One region of the Shewanella sp. 10N.286.54.B9 genome, then DNA from elsewhere that is predicted to be linked to it. Evidence: predicted binding sites of a transcription regulator. Region 1 holds the regulator's gene; each other region holds the start of a gene.
The links. Region 1 encodes MetJ, which represses methionine synthesis genes. Its sites were predicted from a motif close to TAGACGTCTAGACGTCTA; they were not measured.

Region 2: the regulator MetJ is predicted to act here: its motif matches at 1,907-1,924, upstream of thrA (bifunctional aspartate kinase/homoserine dehydrogenase I).
Region 3: the regulator MetJ is predicted to act here: its motif matches at 1,920-1,937, upstream of AB4135_RS09695 (methylenetetrahydrofolate reductase).
Region 4: the regulator MetJ is predicted to act here: its motif matches at 2,228-2,245, upstream of msrA (peptide-methionine (S)-S-oxide reductase MsrA).

What each region holds. Positions count from the first base shown of each region.
Region 1 is NZ_JBFRIY010000057.1:15,934-19,538, reverse strand. It holds gene AB4135_RS18410 (conjugal transfer protein TraF) at 104-1,297, shown strand; gene AB4135_RS18405 (sulfite exporter TauE/SafE family protein) at 1,324-2,052, opposite strand; gene metJ (met regulon transcriptional regulator MetJ) at 2,320-2,634, opposite strand; gene metB (cystathionine gamma-synthase) at 2,844-3,605, shown strand, end outside.
Region 2 is NZ_JBFRIY010000001.1:53,621-57,225, reverse strand. It holds gene trpR (trp operon repressor) at 1-258, shown strand, start outside; gene AB4135_RS00230 (hypothetical protein) at 259-633, opposite strand; gene slyD (peptidylprolyl isomerase) at 744-1,361, opposite strand; gene thrA (bifunctional aspartate kinase/homoserine dehydrogenase I) at 2,075-3,605, shown strand, end outside.
Region 3 is NZ_JBFRIY010000024.1:145,851-149,455, forward strand. It holds gene AB4135_RS09685 (Fur family transcriptional regulator) at 1-70, opposite strand, end outside; gene AB4135_RS09690 (hypothetical protein) at 405-719, opposite strand; gene AB4135_RS09695 (methylenetetrahydrofolate reductase) at 942-1,916, opposite strand; gene AB4135_RS09700 (outer membrane beta-barrel protein) at 2,220-2,750, shown strand; gene AB4135_RS09705 (DUF3103 family protein) at 2,978-3,079, shown strand; partial or broken gene AB4135_RS09710 (hypothetical protein) at 3,208-3,288, shown strand; gene AB4135_RS09715 (lytic polysaccharide monooxygenase) at 3,579-3,605, shown strand, end outside.
Region 4 is NZ_JBFRIY010000018.1:132,670-136,274, forward strand. It holds gene pgm (phosphoglucomutase (alpha-D-glucose-1,6-bisphosphate-dependent)) at 1-1,617, shown strand, start outside; gene msrA (peptide-methionine (S)-S-oxide reductase MsrA) at 1,728-2,207, opposite strand; gene astE (succinylglutamate desuccinylase) at 2,453-3,490, shown strand.

The DNA.
Region 1 (3,605 bases):
TTTGGCTTAGAATAACTCTAATAAGAAAAAACAATTTAAGACCTTTTTTCGATTTGGGCCGTATTGGTGTTAAAGCGTTAAGGAAATAAAAAGGGCGGAATGGATGAAACTACGTAAACTAGCGCTACTGTGTACCTTGATCCCCAGTTTTTTTGCCTACTCAGGCCAAGAATATTATGAAGCACGTAGTGATGCTATGGGCGGTGCAGGTGTTGCGGCATCGAACCATGAAGGCGCTGCATTCGTAAACCCCGCTCTACTTGGAATAAATGCCCATAAAGATAACTCTGCTGTATTGCTTATGCCTGTTTTAGGTGTTGATATGGCAGATAGCGACAACATGATCGACAAGTTCGATTCGCTTATTGATTCCTATGACGGACTGGCGGCATCGATTGATGCTGGAAATAGTGCCGATATCGATGTTTACCGAGATGAATTGATTCTGGACTTAGAATCTCTAAAGGGAACATCGGCATATGCCAGTGCAGGTCTTGGGTTTAGCGTTGCTATTCCTCATCAAAGAATGCCGATAGCCATCTTTTACAAGAGTTATGTTAATGCGGTTGGGGCTGCCAATATTGCTCAAGCCGATATCGATGCGCTTGCGGCTCTCGATCCTGTTAATCCACCAGAAGTGACAGATTTATTATCAGAAGGGCAAGTGATTGGTGGTGCAGTATCTGATTTAGGTGTCGCATTAAGCTTTCCACTTTCTATCGTTAATATGCCGATTTCTGTCGGGATCTCGCCAAAGTTCCAACGTATCGATACCTATAACTACATTGCTAACGCCAATAACTTCTCGGCCAGTGACTTTGATGACGTTGAATATCGTAATGATGAAACTAATTTCAATGTCGATGTGGGTTTTGCTATTGAACCTCTTAATGGCTTAGTGTTTGGTTTATCAGGGCGTAATCTTATCAGCCAAGATGTGGAAACTAATGAAGTTGAAGGTAATAAGTTTACCTACAGAGTTGAGCCATTGGTCACCGCCGGTGTGGCGTATGACTGGAGAAAGCTAACGGTCACCACCGACGTCGACTTGGTTGAGAATAAGAAGTTTAAAGAACTTGATGGTACACAGTATTGGCGCATTGGCGGTGAAGTTAGAGCCTTTGATTGGATGTCGCTACGACTGGGTTACCGTCATGACATGAAAGACTCTACTGCTAACATTTACTCTATTGGTTCTGGTTTTACCATTGGTGAATCTTTCTTCTTAGACTTTACTGGTATGTTTGGCAATGATGAAGCATTAGGTGGAGTATTGCAGACCTCTTATCATTTCTAAAATTGAGGCCGTTATCGGTAATGAGCCTAACTTAACTCAATAATAGACTTAATCGTCAAAATCACTGCACTTAAACTACACAAGACCAGAGTGAAAGTTCTGGTTTTTTGTTTATCAACTTTGCCTACCAGTCTCCCTGCCACCACATAGCCGAGTATAACTGACGGCAGTAACATCAAAGAAACCCACAAATGTTCAAGCTTTAATAGTCCAGCGAACCCTAGAATAGTTAAGGCGATCATAGAACTGAAAATAAAGAATGCTGATAGTGCCGCTCTAAATTGAGCAGCATCTTTACCCGCAAGTAATATCGCCAGTGGCGGTCCACCAATGGCGGCTATATTGCCAAATACACCGGACAAGATCCCTGCCATAAACAATGTAAAACGATTAACAGGCAGACTAAACTTGAGTAGGCTTAAGCCAACCGCCAAGGCCACAATAAAGGCTATAGCAAGCCCCAGAACCGCTTGAGGTGCGGTTAGAATAAGCATCGCACCTAAGGTCCCACCAGGAATACGCCCGAGTAACGCATATTGCAGTCCATTGAACTCAAGTTGTCCCCTTTCTCTAAACAACGTTAATGCAGCGATTGAAAAACCCATCAAAATCACTGGGGCTGGTACAAGAGAGGGCTCGATAATGTAAAGTAGTGGGCTGGCGACCACAGCTAAGCCAAAGCCAATTAAGCTTTGAGTTAATGCACCACAAAATATGATCAGTGAAGCGAGAATCAGTGTGCTTGGATCTAACATCTATTTAGCCCCGTAATGGCTTTAAAACTCACTCAACGAGGCGCAGAGCGAGTAGGAGTGCAATCTTAGTTAAGGCTACTGGTGTAGACTAGATTGCAATGACAACCTTGTGAATTAAGGTATAAGTCGCTATAGCCAAAAAACAGACATTATTAAATCGCTGTCTGCATTGCTTGCAAAACCGTTCAGTAACAATGGATCGGTATTAATAGAGAGCGCTATAAAATCAAAAGAGGACCACCTAAGGTCCTCAATGTCATCACTTGGTTATTCGAGCTCTTCCCACTCGATACCCATTTCATCCATGAGGCGCTTAACTTCTGCAGGCATGCTGTCAGGCTTATCTTTTGAAAGGTCACCATCATTTGGCAGCGGTTGACCTGTGTACGCGTGTAGAAACGCCTCACAGAGTAATTCGCTGTTGGTGGCGTGACGTAAGTTGTTCACTTGGCGGCGTGTACGCTCATCGGTAAGCACTTTGAGTACTTTTAAAGGAATAGAGACAGTAATTTTTTTCACTTGCTCATTCTTTTTTCCGTGTTCAGCATATGGGCTGATATAATCGCCGTTCCACTCAGTCATTGACTCACCTGTAATTTTAAAATGCGGGGCAGATTTTAACCCCTTATGCAGCGCAGTCAAATTATTGCCTCTATTTTATGACAAATGCAAATAGATTTCTAAATGCTTGGACGTCTAAACGGCTAAATTGGTTGACGAGGGTGGATAGCTTAGGTACATTTAGACGTCCAGACATCCCTAATAAGAAAATGTAGACCGAGGAGTAGTACATGACCGAGCGTAAACTAGCCACCGCTGCTGTGCGCCAAGGCATTGAGTCCGATACCCAACATGGTGCAGTTGTACCTCCCATATACCTCTCTACAAATTATTCCTTTGATGGTCACAAAAATCCAAGAGATTTTGATTACAGCCGCTCAGGTAACCCAACTCGCTCCATTCTTGGTGACGCGATTGCTGAACTAGAAAAAGGTTGTACTGGCGTGGTGACATGCACTGGAATGGCGGCAATTACTTTAGCGACAAGTTTGCTTGGTCCTGATGACTTACTAGTGGTGCCTCATGATTGTTATGGTGGCAGTTACCGCTTATTTACCAATCTGGCTAAGAAAGGTCAGTTTAAGCTAGAGGTGGTCGATCAAACTGATGCCGCCGCGTTAGCTAGCGCAATTGCTAAACAACCTAAAATGGTTTGGCTAGAAACCCCTTCAAACCCATTATTACGGGTTGTTGATATCGAAGCGATTAGCGCGGCTAGCCATGAAGTTGGCGCATTAGTTGTCGTTGATAACACCTTCCTATCGCCTATCTTGCAGCAACCGCTTTTACTTGGCGCAGATATTGTTATTCACTCAACCACCAAATACATTAATGGTCACAGCGATGTAGTGGGCGGCGCTGTGGTGGCTAAAGATGAAGAGTTGGGTGAGTTACTGCATTGGTGGTCCAATACGCTTGGGCTAACGGGTGGTGCATTTGATAGTTACCTTACATTGCGCGGAATTCGAACACTTGCAGTGAGAATTCGTGAG
Region 2 (3,605 bases), on a different contig from region 1:
TTAGTTTTAGATAAAGTTATGGCGCAAAATGATCATAGCGCGCTTGTTACGCTGTTTGAACTGTTGTTGACTGAAGAGGAGCGCAGTGCCGTTGCTGGGCGATTAAAGGTTTTTCAAACCTTACTGCATAAAGAGATGAGCCAGAGACAAATCGCTCAGGAGTACCAGATCAGTATTGCTACCATTACTCGCTGTTCTAATTACCTTAAACATATGTCAGAGGAGCAGCGTCAGCAGATAAAGCAGCTAACCTTGTAGTTAAATGTAGCTTGAATGAATAACTTTATGCTTACGATAACTGAGCCGTCGAAGAAATATGTACATACTATAGCTGCACAGACAAAGACCGACAACTGGGGCTATTTTGGCGTCTAACTTGCTTGATAAGAGTGCACCTAGAAAACACAGAGCAGGAATATGTTCATAAACCTGAGCGGGCAGCCAGCCTTTCTTACGACGCTTTTTTGAATCTGTGCGGCGGTTATTGGAACGAAGAGCGTAAACTCTGCTGCCTAATAGGAAGACAATAATTGCTAGTCCTTGCGCAAAGGGTTGCTCGATAATTAATAGTGAGAGGCTTCCGATAGCAATGTAGCAGTAGGGTAAAGCTTCATAAAATGGTTTCGATAGCATTGGCAATTCCTTTTGCGCAAAATGATGCTACAGAGTGTAGAGCATAAAAAAAACGCGTTTCATTTTTGTAATGAAACGCGCCTTAAATCAGTCTAAAGAACTAGATAGCTTTAGTGTCTGCAACCACAGCCACCGTTGCCATCACAACCTTCTTTAGCTTCTTTGGTTTCGTCGTCACTGCAACAACCGCCTTCGTGGTTGCGCTCGCCACCACCACAACATCCACCTTCATGGGAATGTTCGTGTCCGCCACAGCTAGAACCCGCTGCGTGAATGTGACCGTGAGCGATCTCTTCCTCTGTCGCAGCGCGTACTTCTAGCACTTCAACATTAAAGCTCAGTGTTTGACCAGCTAAAGGGTGGTTACCATCTACGATTACAACGTCATCTTTAACTTCTGTCACTTGAACTGGACGTTGGCCCATTTCTGTTTCTGCGATGAAACGCATGCCAGGTACGATATCTTCGATGTCACCAAAAGCTGATAATGGAACTTCTTGGCATAGACCATCATGGTATGCGCCATAGCCTTGCTCTGCATCTACAGTTACATCGAGTACGTCACCTTGCTCTTTACCTTCAAGAGCAGCCTCTAGGCCTGGGATCATATTTTCTGCACCGTGCAAATATAGCATCGGCTCGCCTTCAAAAGAGCTTTCTACAAGCTGGCCTTTTGCATCTGATAATCGGTAATGGATGCTTACTGCACATTTTTCGGTGATTTTCATATTGGCTCCAATCGGTAATTTGCGCGCATTCTAGCTTGGATTGTGTCAATTTGCGACAGATTGGATCGACTTATGCTACCTAAGCCACATCTTTATTAGGAATAGATTGGGCTTAATAAAAAGGGTTAGTCGCCTCTTATAGCTAAATATCATAAATAGTGCTTTTTAATTTTATCAGCAACTGCGCTAGATCTCCGCTTCAGCCCTAGAGGCTAAAATGTAAAAATGAGCCTATATTATAAAAGTTGACTGTAATCTCTATAGTGAGAATATTTTGAATTTTATCATTATTAAAAATGTATATAAATTGTTTATTAACAAAGCCTTATGTTTGCATCTGCTTTATGTTTACGTTAACGTAACATTTGTTGGGGCAAGAGAGTATTAACGACTGCTTATTCAAATTGTTATTTATAGCGCTTTATTGCTGTTTACTCGAGAAAATGGCTATTAATAACAATAATGAAAATTTAGGGGTTGACACTTCTTGGTTAAAAAGCAATTCTGTTAGCACACAAATTATTCCAATTGGATTAAACCTAATTTATATGTCTAGCCATCAGATAATGATCACCACGATTATTACAACCACCACGATTACCAACGTGGGGGCGGGCTAAGCACAACCTGATATAAGTTAAATATCAAGCCCGCTCCCCACAAAGGAGCGGGCTTTTTTGTTTCTTAACGTGGCGCGGTACAAGGAGTTTTCGATGAAAGTAATGAAATTTGGTGGAACCTCGCTTGCAAATTGGCAGCGATTTAGAACAGCAGCCGATATTGTAGTCCAGTCTGCAAAATCAGAAAGTACAGCGGTGGTATTATCTGCGCCAGCAACGGTTACCAATGGTTTAATTGAAATGGTAGACGTTGCAGTTAAAGGTGGCGACTATAAAGTCGTGTTGGCCAAAGTAGAGCAGGTTTTTATTGCTTTGTATGGTGAAGCTTCAAGCGCTTTAACTGATGAACAAAATCAACACTTAGCTAATAGACTGCAGCAGCAGATGAGTTTTTGGAGCGATAAGCTTGCCGGTATGAGCCTACTCAATGAGTGCCCTGAGAGTGTTGAGGCTGCAGTGTTAGTGGGCGGTGAAAAATTGTCTTCTGCATTAATGGTAGAAGTGATGAAGGCCGCTAATTACTCCTCTGCGATATTGGAACCAGAGTCTCTTCTAGTAGGACATGGTCCGCGGTTGGAATCGGTAGTTGATATTGAAGCAAGTAAACTGCGATTTGGCGCGCTAGATCTGAGTGTTGCTCATGTATGGGTTATGCCTGGTTTCACCGCTGGAGACAGCGACGGTAAGATAGTCACTTTAGGGCGTAATGGCTCAGATTATTCAGCTGCGGTACTATCAGCGTGTCTTGAAGCAAGCTGTTGTGAGATCTGGACCGACGTCGATGGTGTATACAATACTGACCCTCGTGTAGTTGCTGACGCCAAGCTTCTTTCACAAATGAGTTATCAAGAGGCGATGGAAGTCTCCTATTTTGGTGCAAAAGTTTTACACCCAAAAACAGTGGCGCCAATTGCTCAATACCACATTCCTTGCTACATCCGAAATACGTTAAACCCTGAAGCAGTTGGTACTCTAGTATCAAATGAGCCTGATGAAACCGGACTCAATGTAAAAGCTATCTCTAATCTTGATGATCAAACTATGTTTGATGTTTCAGGGCCCGGTATGAAAGGGATGGTAGGGATGGCGAGCCGTATATTAGGCGCAATATCTCGTTCTGGCGTGTCAGTTTCTTTGATTACACAAAGTTCATCTGAGTACAGTATCAGCTTCTGTGTTGCTACTGAAGATGCTGCTAAAGCGAAATATGCGTTAGAGCAGGAGTTCGACCTAGAACTTAAGAGTGAACTACTAGAGCCTATCGAGATGCGTCACGAATTGGCTATTGTCTCTCTAATTGGTGATGGTATGCGCACCCATAAAGGTGTTGCAGCCAAGTTCTTCCAAGCGTTGGCGCAAGCCACTGTCAATATTGTTGCTATTGCACAGGGGTCATCTGAGCGGTCTATTTCAGCAGTAGTCGAGCAGCGAAAAACTAAACATGCGATATCTGCCTGTCATCAATCTTTCTTCGATGTGCAGCACTATTTAGATGTATTCCTTGTTGGCTGCGGTAATGTTGGTGCCGGTTTACTTGAGCAGATTAAACAACAACGTCAGATGTTAAAAGAGCAGCATATTGCCGTACGCGTATGCGGTATCGCTAACTCTAAACAGATGCTAT
Region 3 (3,605 bases), on a different contig from region 1:
GCTTGACGCCATTGTTACGACATATTTGTTCTGCTTTAGCAAAAGTAGCAGCGAGACTGGGATTAGACATAGTTAAGCTCAAGGAGATCGTTATTGCGGTTATTATTTATTGTCGAAGCGGTATTGTAAATGATAAACAATAAAAGAACCTAGCATCATTCAATAATTAACGCCTTCTGTGATTTCACACCATTTCTTTTGATAATAAGCATCGAATAGTCAAACTCTTACTCCATATATTTGAACATGAATACCTCTTAGGAAGGTAAAGCGAATATTACTCGTTGTTACGGCCTTTAGCCTTTTTCAATAACTGTTTGAGCTGTAATTGGTATTAAACGCAGCCACAAAAAAGCGCAGCTTGTGCCGCGCTTAAATTTCAATTTGGTTAGCTTGAGCAATCATTAATTCTTCAGGGAAAGCATCTGTTTGATCTGGGCTTGTTCTGCATCAGTAAGCATCGTCTCGTGGGCGACTTGCATGTTAGTTGGGCAACGGCTTTCATTGTCTAAGGCCTTGTCAAACACTTGGAAGTGGCTACCAGATACAGTTTGATATTGGCAAACTAACAGGTTCTGATCAGTTTTTGATTTAACTAAATCAGCTGTTACTGCAGTATTGGGTGATGCATGAACGCTGCCAATTGAGACAAATAAAGTCAGCGCGATAGTGGTTACTGTTTTCACTGCTGTCGTTAACATATTGGTTAAATTTTTCATCTGTCGCCTCTGCTTAATCATCCTAATTCGATAATTAATATAACTGCAGAATGCTGTACCGTAACTTAACGATTGATTAACTGGTTAAAGAATTGATAAAAAATTGCAATCAGTAACACTGTGATTGTGTGCCTTCGGGCAAGCTTTAGGTGTGATGCAGAGCGGGGCGTATTATGCCCCACGGTCAACGCACACCGCAGGGCGATACTTTTACAACTGGTGTTATCTGTTTAGCACAAATTGATCTATTTGATTTTGGGCTAAGGCTTGATTCATTGTGCCCTTAAGTAGCTTGTACATCAAAATAGAGGCATCAATCTCAGCTTTACGATTGGTTAAGCTTTCAATATTCAGCCCCAATGGGATATTGAGCGGCAGTACCGCTGCCAAAATTTTCAGTAGGTTACTGTGGTTGACCTTGATTGACTCATATAGAGGATCGTCGGCTGACAATATACGTTCGCGGGTGGCTTCGGGAACGGATACACCCAGCCAGTTGATAAACTCTAAGGTTTTAGCGCTACCGCAAGGGGAGAATGTCAGAATGACCCGATTTGGCTTTATATTATTGAGCGCACATTCCTGGGCGTAGCAGGTTAACATATCGATAGTTGCTTGGGCGTTATACACAGCTTGGGTAATGTAGTATTCACAGCCTAAAGTCGACTTACCCAATAGACGAATATGCTCATTCTTCTTACTTAAATGACGCTCCGCAATTGCAATGCCACCAAGATAGAACTCCTTAGAGTGTGCGGCTAACACACGGTAAGCGTCATTTAAAGGCAATGAACTGGCAGCTTGAGTCGATGGTGACCCAACTAATACTAAATCTCTTACATTATTTTGATACCACGCACGAGATAACCATTCATTAAAGCTCTCCTCATCAAGACCGGCGACACTCTTATAGGCGATAACAGGTTTGGCTGACTTTTGATTGAGCAGCTGAGCATAGGTGCCAGAATCATATGTGGCCTTAAACGGAAAAGGCCGCGGCGTATCAATACGGCTGGTTTCATCCTGAATATCGTAAATGATTAAACCATCAAAGCTTATCTCATCAAGACGGGCTAACAACTTATCAGCAATGGTACTGACCGATTCAAAATCAGTATCGATTTTAGGTGGGGTTGTACCAATAAAGTAGATCCCACGGTGATGATCGGACGAACGCTGTTTCAATGATTTTTTCATGTTTAGCCGTCTAGATGGATATTAGCCCCATTGTGTCTTAAATTTTGGCTGTTGTTAAGACTCAACATAATAAATTTTTATCATGTTGAAATTAGTGGTGCTAATTAGGTCATTAGCTTGCTCTGGTAAGCCCCTCGTTTTCTAGACGTTACTCTTATCTTATTTTTCCATGCCGCTTGCTGAATTTGCACTAATCATGTTGTTGACTATTCTCAATGAGTGCCAGTGGTTATTGAAGCACAGCTTGATAATGCTAGTTGCACACTCGCGATATTAATTAGGGAACAAGGGGAATTAAGGATGATGAAATATATCAATTTGCTCATATTGAGTTTGATGTCAGTGTTGATCTGTACTTCGGTGCAAGCTAAAGATGAAGGATTATACTTTGGTGCATCTGTTGGGTCGGCGAGTATAGAACAATCTGGCAGTGATTATAATCTCGACGATTTCAAGTTTGATGAAAACGATTTCGCATGGAAAATCTATGGTGGCTACCAGTTTTCTGGTGTGCTGGCGATAGAAGCAGGCTATGTCGATTTAGGCTCTCCGTCTGACTTAAGTACCAGCGTAGACCCTTATGGTTTGGATATATTTGCCGTCGCAGGTATTCCGGTTGGGCCTGTTCGTATCTTTGGTAAGTTAGGGGGGATCTACTGGGATACTGACTTAAAGTATTTTGAAGAAAAAATCACAGATGACGGTTTCGATCTCGCCGCGGGTGTTGGACTAGAGTTTGAACTGGGCAGTTTTGCAATTAGAGGTGAAGTTGAATACTTCGATATATTAGATAAAACATGGATGTATACCGTGGGGGCGACAATTACATTTTGATAAACTTAATCTGCTGACATAAAAACAAGTGATGGTTGCAAACCATTGTAATCGTTAGCAACCATATCTCATGTTTCTGCAGCAGATTTAAAATTGAGAGTTGCTGCGGAGCAAATCTCAACCACAGTGTTAACTCACATTAGTTTAAAAGATGACCAAGAGCCTGTACTTGAAATCGTTGAACTGGCTTACTTAGATTACGATGCGTGACTTATTTCCCGAACCAAGTGTTGATCCATTGGTTGCGCTATCGCTCGCCTGTTGCTGACGTACTGCTCATGGATCATGATGATGGCACTAACTACAGGGTGCTAGCCGGTAACAGTTAGAAGCAACAGCTCTCATGCGCATGTTCCCTGACGCCCAAAGCTATACAATCATTCCGCAGCTCACCAATGGTATTTTGCAAGCTATAGCTTAGGCTTGGTTCACCAACGATGATGATTACGTCGATGTTTATTACACCTTACTTGAAGGAACTGCTTACAACTGCATCTGGGGCAAGCAGCAATGCTACGGTAACCTTATACGCCGCTAACGATTCTACCTAGGTAATAATCAACAGTAGAGAGAACCTTACTCTCTGCTTTTCTTTGATAAAACTTTTTTGTCAGCCAATCAATATTTTGGGTTTGGTTAGCACTCAGCGCTAAGCCATTTATCTCGTCTGATAGGGTTATTCAATCCACTACTCATTGCCGATATATCCTGCTGTAAAATCGTCACTTGGTAATATTTAGTTTAAGAATTGAAGAACTTTTGTCGCCTGTACAGTTATTGATATTAGCAATTGGTGAAACACTCTTATTTAATAAAGGAAGTATTAAGATGAATAAAAGTTTGTTCAATATAGCT
Region 4 (3,605 bases), on a different contig from region 1:
ATTGCTGAACAAAAGGATTTGGTCAACACTTCTAAACTAATCAGCCTATATTATCGATTGAGCCCGAATGTAGCAGAGGTTACTGAGCAAGTGACCTTTGGCACTTCAGGACATCGTGGCAGTGCAGCTAAACGCAGTTTTAATGAGGCGCACCTGCTCGCTATCGCACAAGCTGTTGCAGATTACCGCCTTCAAGTAGGTATTAGCGGCAAACTGATCTTAGGTATCGATACCCACGCTTTATCTCAGCCAGCAGCAATATCGGTTATTGAAGTATTAGTCGCAAATGAAGTTACCGTCGCAGTACATGAGAATGATGGCTTTACCCCAACGCCCGTTGTTTCACATGCCATTGTTTGCGCAAATAAAAATAGAGAACGGGATTTAGTCGATGGGCTGATTGTTACTCCGTCGCATAACCCACCTCAAGATGGCGGTATTAAGTATAATCCTCCCCATGGCGGACCAGCTGAAGGTGATATCACTCAATGGATCCAACATCGAGCCAACGAATACTTAGCGAATGGTTTAGTCGGCGTTAAACGCTGCGATTATACCCTGGCGCTACAGTCTAAATTTGTTAACCAAGAAGATTTTATTACGCCTTATGTAGATGATTTGGCGAACGTTATAAACTTGCCAGCTATTGCTGATGCTAAGCTACGTCTAGGCGTGGATCCGCTAGGTGGCTCAGGTATTCACTATTGGCAACCAATCGCTGAGCAATATGGCTTAGACATATCAATTGTTAATAACAACATTGATCCAAGCTTCAGCTTTATGCCGTTAGACAAAGATGGCAAAATTCGCATGGATTGTTCATCGCCTTACGCAATGGCGGGCCTGCTTGCCCATAAAGATAATTACGATCTCTGCTTTGGCAATGATCCTGATTATGATCGTCATGGAATTGTGTGCCCAGGTACAGGTTTAATGAACCCTAACCACTTTCTTGCCGTTGCCATTGACTACTTGGTAACCCATAGGCCTGATTGGACCGACAACATGCTAATAGGTAAAACATTAGTGTCGAGCGCCATGATTGATAAGGTCTGTGACATGCACAGCAAACGTATGTCAGAAGTCCCGGTCGGCTTCAAATGGTTCGTGGACGGTCTTGCCAACAGTACTTTTGCTTTTGGCGGGGAAGAGAGTGCTGGAGCAGCTTTCTTAAGACTTGATGGTAGCACTTGGTGTACCGATAAAGATGGCTTTATTCTGTGCTTATTAGCAGCGGAAATACTCGCTGTTACCGGTAAAACACCACAGCAACGTTACCTTGAACTTGAAGCTGAATTTGGTAAAAGTTATTACCAGAGGATTGATAGCCCGATTAGTTTAGAGAACAAGGCTAAATTTAGTCAGATCACTGTTGAGTCGATATCAGCGACAACTCTCGCTGGCGATGTTATTAGCCAACGACTCACCCATGCGCCAGGCAACAACGCAGCAATTGGTGGTATAAAAGTCTCAACCGAGAATGGTTGGTTTGCAGCTCGACCGTCAGGGACCGAGGCGTTATTTAAACTTTATGGTGAGAGCTTTGTGAGTGAACAACATCTGCAGCTTTTGTTAGCAGAAGCGCAGCAGATAGTTGAACAAGCTCTAGCGGGTTAGTATCAGATTTATTAATAATAAAGGCGCCGAATGGCGCCTTTATTTTGTGGTTTTTTTATTGAAAACTTTAAGAGTTAATCGTCAGAAATGAACAGTGTTCTCTACCCAGTTTAGAAACTAATATGACAGCTCGGTAGATTATTCTTAGCTAAATAGTCCTGATGATAAGCTTCTGCTTCATGGAACTGCTCGATAGCAACAATTTCGGTCACGATTGGCTTATTGCCCCACTTTTTGCTGTCTATGACTGCTTGTTTGGCAATCTGTGCTTGTTTTTGTTGTAATGCGTCGTGAAAAAACACACTACTTCGATATTGATCGCCGACATCTTCACCCTGCTGGTTTAGCGTCGTCGGATTATGGTTTTTCCAAAAGATCTCAAGCAGGGCATTGAAAGAAACCTTGTTAGGGTCGTATTCGACTTGTACAACTTCAGCGTGACCGGTAATTCCTGCTTTCACGTCAGCATAAGATGAATATTTGTCGTTTCCACCCATATAGCCACAGACACAGTTAGCCACACCGTCTACTTGCTTGAAAAAATATTCAACACCCCAAAAACAACCTGCACCGAATGTAGCTAAAGCCATGTCGACTCCTTAAATATTGTTAGCCGTCTAAATGGCTAGATGTCTTCATTGTGTTTTAAGTTTAGTTGCAATGCAAGTACAAATTAATCTAGCTGATTACTTGTTGAACTAAGACGGCAAATTCGATGCCTTCTGTAGCTGCATTTCGTGCTAATATCCAGAGCATTAGCGCCGAAGTAGCTTGGTTTAAATGGATAATCATTCTTACCACCTGCGCACTGACAAGTATAAATAAGGAGTGATTTGTGTTTCATGAATTGAAGCAGTCTAAGGATTTTCTCGCACTAACATTGGCTCACCCTCAATATCTCTCTGAGAGCTTTGAATTTGACTTGGGTGAGCATACGCATGTTGAAGTATGGGATACCGGCGTTATTGTGTTTTCGCCAATGCAAGCAAGGCACAGTAAAGATATTGTGCTGTCTTGTGCGGTACATGGAAATGAGACTGCACCGATCGAACTGTGCAATGCATTAATCACTCAAATTTTGTCTGAAGAGTTAATGCTCACGCAGCGGGTCATGTTTCTCATTGGTAACCCTGCTGCTATTCACAATGGTACCCGTTTTATTGATGAGAATTTAAACCGCTTGTTTAATGGCGCTCATTCACGTGATGAAGGTTTGTGTAATCCAGAGCGCGTTCGTGCTCATAAGTTAGAGCAATATGTCGATAGGTTTTACGCTTCACAGTCCGGTGAAAGACACCGTATACACTATGATTTGCATACTGCTATACGCGGCTCGAAGCACGAAAAGTTCGCTATCTATCCTTATCGACCTGGCCGAAAGTACAGTAGAGAGCAGATAATGTTCCTTGAATCTTGTGGCGTAAATACCATTTTATTTCATCATGAACCAACAACAACCTTCAGTTACTTCTCATCTGAGAATTATCGAGCTGATGCTTTCACCATCGAGTTAGGCAAAGTATTCCCAATGGGCCAAAACGATATGACACGTTTTATCGCCATGAAAGAGATGCTGACCTTGTTGATGACCGGTAAAGATCTACAATTGCCTGAGTTTGACCTTAAACGATTAAATCTCTATCAAGTCTGCCGTTCTGTGAACAAACATTTTGACGATTTTGAATTTAACTTTACTAATGATGTCGAAAACTTTACCGCATTTCCTAAAGGTTATACGTTAGCGAAAGAGGGCGGTAAGGCGGTTAAGATTGAGCATGAGTTTGAGTCTATTGTATTTCCTAATGCCAAAGTGCCTGTGGGTCAACGTACGGTACTGATGTTAAAGACTGCAGACGACAGTAATTTAGACTAAATTCAAACTGAATAACTGTGCATGTAAACCAATATATACATGGAAGGAAGCGCTTAGTTGTCTTTTGAGTGATGGGAAGTATTGAGAGTTAGTTTACGTTAACGTAATGTTCTTC